Linked DNA regions of Lentisphaera araneosa HTCC2155. Each later gene encodes a partner of the first gene's protein in a complex. Links are inferred from orthologs where the notes say so. Each region holds a gene or a part of one and is shown in the gene's direction. Other genes may lie near its edges.

What was found.
Region 2: the proteins of carA (region 1) and carB are in contact, whole or in part, in a solved structure (PDB 1KEE), measured with the Escherichia coli proteins. The link is inferred for Lentisphaera araneosa HTCC2155 from one-to-one orthologs.

The regions. Positions count from the first base shown.
Region 1 is NZ_ABCK01000038.1:7,762-11,035, reverse strand. The notes cover bases 18-2,963. They hold carA (glutamine-hydrolyzing carbamoyl-phosphate synthase small subunit), read left to right. Parts: upstream 18-883; coding sequence 884-2,044; downstream 2,045-2,963. Other genes in these bases: LNTAR_RS22780 (NPCBM/NEW2 domain-containing protein), read left to right, coding at 2,923-2,963; LNTAR_RS22785 (RNA polymerase sigma factor), read left to right, coding at 2,388-2,930; LNTAR_RS22795 (hypothetical protein), read right to left, coding at 63-761; LNTAR_RS22800 (hypothetical protein), read right to left, coding at 18-66. In the rest of the region: more of LNTAR_RS22800, read right to left, coding at 1-17; more of LNTAR_RS22780, read left to right, coding at 2,964-3,274. UniProt on the Escherichia coli protein: Small subunit of the glutamine-dependent carbamoyl phosphate synthetase (CPSase).
Region 2 is NZ_ABCK01000005.1:82,304-86,386, reverse strand. What follows is about bases 1-3,755. They hold carB (carbamoyl-phosphate synthase large subunit), read left to right. Parts: upstream 1-315; coding sequence 316-3,555; downstream 3,556-3,755. Other genes in these bases: LNTAR_RS06135 (condensation domain-containing protein), read left to right, coding at 3,755-3,755; LNTAR_RS06145 (DUF368 domain-containing protein), read right to left, coding at 1-52. Outside these bases: more of LNTAR_RS06135, read left to right, coding at 3,756-4,083. UniProt on the Escherichia coli protein: Large subunit of the glutamine-dependent carbamoyl phosphate synthetase (CPSase).

The DNA.
Region 1 (3,274 bases):
TAAAACACTCTGACTCTGAATCGTCAAAGCTAAAAAAAGACTTAATATTACTGTAGCTAACTTCATTTTCTTGTACTCAATATTTTTTTCTGATGAGACTCTGCTTCAATGTAGCGCCCTAACAATTTTGGTAAAGGTTCACTATCGACTTCCCAATCTCTCACATTAGAGAAATACATTGTATAATCCCCCCCGTCAACTCCTGCATCTTTCCATCTCGCTATTCTTCGCTTTAAAACATCGGTGTATTCATCGTCATCAGAAGAAATAATCAACATCGCCGAGCCTGAAATTGATAAATAAAGCTGATCAATCGTTTCCGACCGTTGGGCCACATCCTTAATATCCACTTGGTCATTAAGCGTGACAACAAACACTTCCAAATCACGCTCACCTGAGAAAGTATAAGACAATTGATAAATCACACCCGGCACTTGCTTACCAGGCAAAGTCGACATCAGCCAACGCTTATATTTAACATAAGGTCGACGGGAAATAAGTGTAACCTCACGATCATCACTAAAGACAAAGTAACCTGCGTCCAAAGCAGATTCACGCTCTTTTTCAGTGATCACCTGATTCAAGAGAAAAACATCTATATCTTCACGAGGTTTTTCAATCATATCTTGATCTAAGTGGCCAACTAAAGCCATGAACTTAAACTCTGTCTTTTCCAATTGAATTTCACCCGTTGAGCAAGAACTAAAAAGACCACTTATCAATGCTAAACAGATTAGCCTTTTTACATATTTATTTTTCATAAACTTCATCCCTTTAAGAAGATATTTTTTTTACTCCTAAAGGAGCCATAAAAGCAACTGGAAAAAATATGACTTGCGTTTAGATTCCCAACAATTAATAGAAAAATAAGGTGACATATTCAATGAGTCAAAGTTGGAATTGGAAAGTTCAAAGAGAAAAGCAAGCCTTTCTCGCACTTGAAGACGGCACGATCTTCAGAGGCTACTCCATCGGAGCAGATAAAAACTGCTTAGGTGAAACTGTATTTAACACTGGCATGACTGGTTATCAAGAAATCTTATCTGACCCTTCTTACGCTGGCCAATTCATTTGTATGACTTACCCTGAAATGGGCAATTATGGTACGACTCCTGTCGATATGGAAGCTAGAAAGACTTTTTCAAACGGCTTAATCATCCACAACCCGAATGATGATAGTAACTGGAGAAGTGATAATAAGCTTTCTCAATTCCTAAAAGATAACGGCATCCCCGCTCTTGCTGGTATTGACACACGCGCACTCACTCTCAAACTCCGTACTGACGGCGCTATGAAGAGTTACATCTGTTCAGATGGTTCAGTAAGCGAAGCCGAAGCTATCGAACTTGCTAAAAACTGGGAAGGTCTCGAAGGCCAAGACTACGCCGCAAAAGTAAGTTGTGATGAAGTTTTCGAATGGGATCCAGATGATTCAATCTCATCATCTTGGGGAACTGGCGATGAACTTCCAGAAGCTAAATACAAGCTCGTTGCCTACGACTTCGGTATCAAATGGAATATTCTCCGTGGCCTTAGACGCAGTGGTTTTAAAGTCACAGTTGTTCCTGCAAAAACTCCCGCTAGCGAAGTGATTGCAATGAATCCCGACGCCGTATTCTTCTCAAATGGTCCTGCTGACCCGAAAGCGGTGACTTACGCTGTTGATGCAGCTAAAGAACTCATTGGCAAATACCCCATCATGGGCATTTGCTTAGGCCACCAGATCTTAGGTCTCGCTTCTGGTGCGACCACTTATAAGCTCAAGTTTGGTCACCACGGTTGTAACCATCCAGTAAAAAACCTTCTCAAGGGTACAATTGAAATCAGCTCACAGAACCACAACTTCGCCATTGACCCTGACTCAATCAATGACGAACTCATCGAAGTGACTCACATTAACTTAAACGATGATACAGTTGCGGGTATTCGCCATAAATCTGAAAAGATGTTTGCAGTTCAATACCATCCAGAAGCGGCTCCTGGCCCCCACGATCCCTTCTACTTATTTGAGCAATTCTACTCCATGGTAGATAGCGACAAATAATTTAAGTTTTACCTTTAAAAAGAGCTCTCCTCAACGGAGAGCTCTTTTTTTGTGTATAGTAAATCATATATGTTTATCCACCTATCACTACCCCAATAATAGCTGTACCAGTAAAGAGACTGACCGTGCCGAAGGCACGAAGCATAACTCAGCCTATGTGTTTTAACCATAGGACCTAAATTTTAAGCCCCATCCCGTTCTAAAGGAACGGCGCATAGGTCATATTGAATCGTCAACTAGGTAATCACTAAAAATAATACGTCTTTTTTTATATTAAGCACCGCAAGATTTGCATTCCCTCGCGAAATCTTTTATAAAGTAATAAAGTTTACGGGACGCCTATATGAATGAATTAATTAATGAGATACGCCAAGGGGATACGGATAAGTACCGCCTACTCGTGCGTCAACTCGCCCCCTCTCTGCGCTCTTACTTGGCGGGGCGCCTCAGCGATTTCCACCTTGTGGAAGACTTATCACAGGAAATCTTTATTGCCGTTTTTCAATCAATTGAAAAGTTTGATCCCAAATACGACTTCCGCACCTGGTTTTTCACCATTGCTCGAAATAAACTCAACTCTCATTTGAGAAAGACTTATTCTAAGAAAAATCTCAAATTTGCCTTTGAGGAAGAAATCCAAAATCTCGTCGCCGAAGTTTGTGACGAAGACCCCGATCGTGAACGCAAGCTGGAGCATATCCAGAGCTGTATTGCCAAACTCCCCGAAGATGCCTTGGAAATCATCAAATCCCGTTACTACACTAACGAAACTGTGATTAGCTTAGCCGAGCGCCTTAATAGTACCGAAAACGCCATCAGCTCAAAACTCTTTAGAATCAGAAAAAATATCAAGGACTGCCTAAGCGCAGAACTCCGTCATGAATAATCAGCAAAAACTCACCATCGAAAAATATATGGATGGGGAGCTTTCCGAACAGGAACTCATCAGCTTCCTAGAAGAATTACGAGAAGACCCCGAGCTCGTCCAAGAACTCAACCTCGCCATGGAAATCAAGGGCCTCATCTTCACTTCCCAGCGCCCTAAATTTCATGCCCTCGAAGAAGAAATCATGAACCACTTGGAAATTGATACTTCCGGCATGGAAGATCAGATTATGGAAAAACTTCCCGAGCCCAAGGTTCACAAATTCCCCGTTTGGTTTAAACGAGCAGTGGCAGCGCAAATCATTCTCATCCCCATTCTCTTTTTTATCCTCACCCCCGCAAAAG
Region 2 (4,083 bases), on another replicon or contig:
CGGGGACAACATCGGCACTTCCCATTAGCATCCCTTTAAGGAAAATTTTCATATCTTTTTCTGGTCTCCATGATTTAATTGTCAGAATATAATCAAAGAGTATTTATTTACTCGTCATAAAAGAGTTTTTTCATCATAAAGGTGATCTGAGGGTAGACTTATTAGACCTTCTTAAGGGATTCTTTTTTAAGACTTTGTGAGATGGTAAAAAAAGCCTTCTAAAAAAAAATATCTACCTTGCAAAAATGCGTCCTTAGTTTCTATTTCCTTCGATATAGATAAAGCCTTAATTTTTAGATTTTAAGAGAGTCCTAGATGCCTAAACGCAATGACATAAAAAGAATTTTACTCCTCGGATCAGGCCCCATTGTTATTGGTCAAGCCTGCGAATTTGATTACTCCGGAACTCAAGCTTGTAAAGCACTCAGAGAAGAAGGTTACGAAGTTGTTCTCGTAAACAGTAATCCTGCAACAATTATGACCGATCCAGAATTTTCTGATCGTACATACATAGAGCCACTCACAACTGAATTCCTTGAAAAAATCATCGAACGCGAACGCCCCGATGCGGTTCTGCCAACACTCGGTGGCCAAACAGCACTTAATGCAGCAATTGCTTTGCATGATGAAGGTATTTTAGAAAAATATAATGTAATGATGCTCGGTGCGACACCAGACGTTATTGATAAAGCAGAAAACCGTGACCGTTTCCGTGTATTGATGGAAGGTATTGGTCTCGATATGCCACGCTGTGCTACGGCAACTGATATGGAAGGTTGCTATAAAGTCCGTGAATGGTTAGGTGGAGAATATCCCCTTATTATACGTCCGAGTTTCACTATGGGTGGATCTGGTGGCGGTATTGCTTACAATGATGAAGAGTTCGATCGCATTTGTAAAACGGGTATGGACATGAGTCCTACAAATGAAGTTTTGATTGACGAATCTATTCTCGGTTGGAAAGAGTATGAACTCGAAGTTGTTCGCGATAAAAATGATAATGCGATCATTGTTTGTTCAATTGAAAACTTTGACCCCGTTGGTGTTCACACCGGTGACTCAATTACAGTAGCTCCCATTCAAACTTTGACTGACCGTGAATACCAAATCATGCGTGATAAATCAATTGCCGTTTTGCGTGAAGTTGGCGTAGAAACTGGTGGTTCAAACGTTCAATGGGCGGTATGTCCAAAAACTGGCCGTATGGTTATTATCGAGATGAATCCACGTGTGTCGCGTTCATCGGCGCTCGCTTCTAAAGCAACGGGTTTCCCAATTGCTAAAATTGCAGCAAAACTCGCTATAGGTTACACGCTCGACGAATTACAAAATGACATTACTAAATCGACTCCCGCTTGTTTCGAGCCTTCAATTGATTACGTTGTCACAAAGATTCCTCGTTTCACTTTCGAAAAGTTTGCGGGTGCTGAAGATTCACTTAATACACAGATGAAATCTGTTGGTGAAGTGATGGCAATCGGTAAGACTTTTAAACAATCTTTTCAAAAAGCTTTACGTGGTATGGAACTTGGTCGTTTTGGTTTCGGTGCCGATGGCAAAGATGCTCCTTTTGAAAATGCCAGTGATGAAGAGATCAAAAGATTACTCGAAGATCCAAACTCGCAGCGTACTTTTGCTCTTAGAGCGGCGTTCAAGCGTGGTTGGTCAATGGAGAAGGTTTTTGATATTTGCTTTATTGATCCTTGGTTCCTTAGTCATTTAGAAGAATTAGTCGCCTACGAAGATGAAATTAAATCAGCGGGTGATTTGGCCGGTTTAAGTGCTGATATCGCACTCTTCCGTCAAGCTAAAGAGTTTGGTTACTCGGATCCGCAAATTGCTTACCTTCTTTTTACAAAAGCTGACGAAGTACGTGCTGCTCGTAAAAAGATTGGTTTAACTCCATCTTACAACTTAGTTGATACTTGTGCAGCTGAGTTCGCGGCTGTGACTCCTTATTACTATTCGACTTATTCTGAAATCAATGAAGTTCGCCCTTCAAATGATAAGAAGACGATCATGATTATCGGTGGCGGTCCCAATAGAATTGGACAAGGTATTGAATTCGATTACTGCTGCGTTCATGCATCTTTTGCACTCCGTGAAGCAGGGTTTGAAACAATCATGGTTAACTCCAATCCTGAAACTGTTTCTACAGATTACGATACTTCAGATAAACTTTATTTTGAGCCTTTAACTCTAGAAGATGTTTTAGCTATATATGAATCCGAAGAATGTGATGGCGCTATTGTTCAGTTTGGTGGTCAAACTCCACTTAACTTGGCTGCGGACCTAAAAGCGAATGGCGTTAATGTTATTGGTACAAGTCCTGAAAGTATTGAGCAAGCAGAAGACCGTGATTTCTTCCAAAAGCTCGTTACTGAATTAGATATTAAACAGCCAGCTAATGGTATTGCGGTTAATGTTGAGCAAGCAGTAGCCATTGCCGATAGAATTGAATACCCAGTTCTCGTTCGTCCTTCTTTTGTTCTAGGTGGTCGCGCAATGGCGATTGTCTATGATGAACCCGAACTCCGTAAATATATGGAGACGGCCGTAGATGTTTCTGATGATAAACCAATCCTTGTAGATAAATTTCTTGATGACGCAGTGGAAGTAGATGTTGACTGTATTTCTGATGGTGAAACTTCTGTTATTGGTGCCATCATGGAGCACGTTGAACCCGCAGGTGTTCACTCAGGTGACTCAGCTACATGTATTCCATCAATGACTCTTACAGACAGTGTTAAAGATGTGATTCGCCAGCATACGTATAACTTAGCAAAAGCTCTTAAAGTTCGTGGTCTCATGAATATTCAGTATGCTGTGCAGAGTGGTGAAGTTTATATTATTGAAGTGAATCCCCGTGCTTCACGTACAGTGCCTTATGTATCTAAAGCAATTGGTGTTCCAATGGCGAAGTACGCTTCACTTGTAATGGCGGGTACATCACTCAAAGAACTCGGTTTCACGCAAGAAGTTGAAGCCAAGTACTGGTCTGTGAAAGAAGCTGTATTCCCATTTGTTAGATTCCCTGGTCACGATGTGATCCTTTCGCCAGAAATGAAATCGACTGGTGAAGTTATGGGTATTTCTGATAACTCTGGCTTAGCTTTCTTAAAAGCTCAGGTTATGGCCGGTAACAAGATCCCTCAAGGTGGCGCTGTATTCATCACTGTAATGGATCGCGATAAGCCGAAAATTGTTGAGCATGCGAGAGATCTTGTTGATCTTGGTTACGAACTTTATGCAACTCAAGGTACGGCTACTTTCCTTTATGAGCAGGGCGTTAAAGTGAATGCTCTCTTCAAAATTAGCGAAGGTCAGCCCAATACTTTAGATCTCATCAAAGATGGTACGATCAAGTGGATTATCAATACCCCAACGGGCTCTCAACCTCGTAAAGATGAAGTCGCCATGCGTGCGGCAGCCATTATGAATGGTGTCCCAATGACGACTACGATTCCAGCACTTGCTTCTGCAGTGTCGGGCTTAAAGCACTTAGGTGCAGGCAAGTCATTTGGTGTCTTAAGCTTACAGGAAATCCACTCCTAAGAGTTTAAATAAGTTTTAAAGCCCAGCTCGCAAGAGGCTGGGCTTTTTTTTGACTTGTGGTATTTCAAAGTTGTTTGCCGAAAACACACCAAAAAACAAGAAAAAAAACATTTTATTTTACGAGAACCGTTTCATATAAAGAATGTTAAGAATATATTAAGATGTATCTTTTGATAATTCATTTTTTAGGTGTAAAAATATGTTAAGACAATTAAGTCCTACGGAGCATTCTTGGCAGAGAGTGGGGGAGCTTGATTCAAACAATTTTATCGTGATTGCAGAACTCAGTGGAGCTTTAAATGAAGCTTTGTTACATGACTCGCTAGTTAAACTGATTCAATCACAGGCTATACTTAGCTATGATATTGCTTCTAAGGGCGATAAACTTTATTACGTTCAAGGGGAATTAGAAGATGTACCCTTAGAGAGTTATTCTGTAAAAAATAAAGATGAACGCAATTACATCATCGACAAATGTCTCAATACACCGATCACAGCTTGTCCATTTTGGAACCTGAAAATCATTTC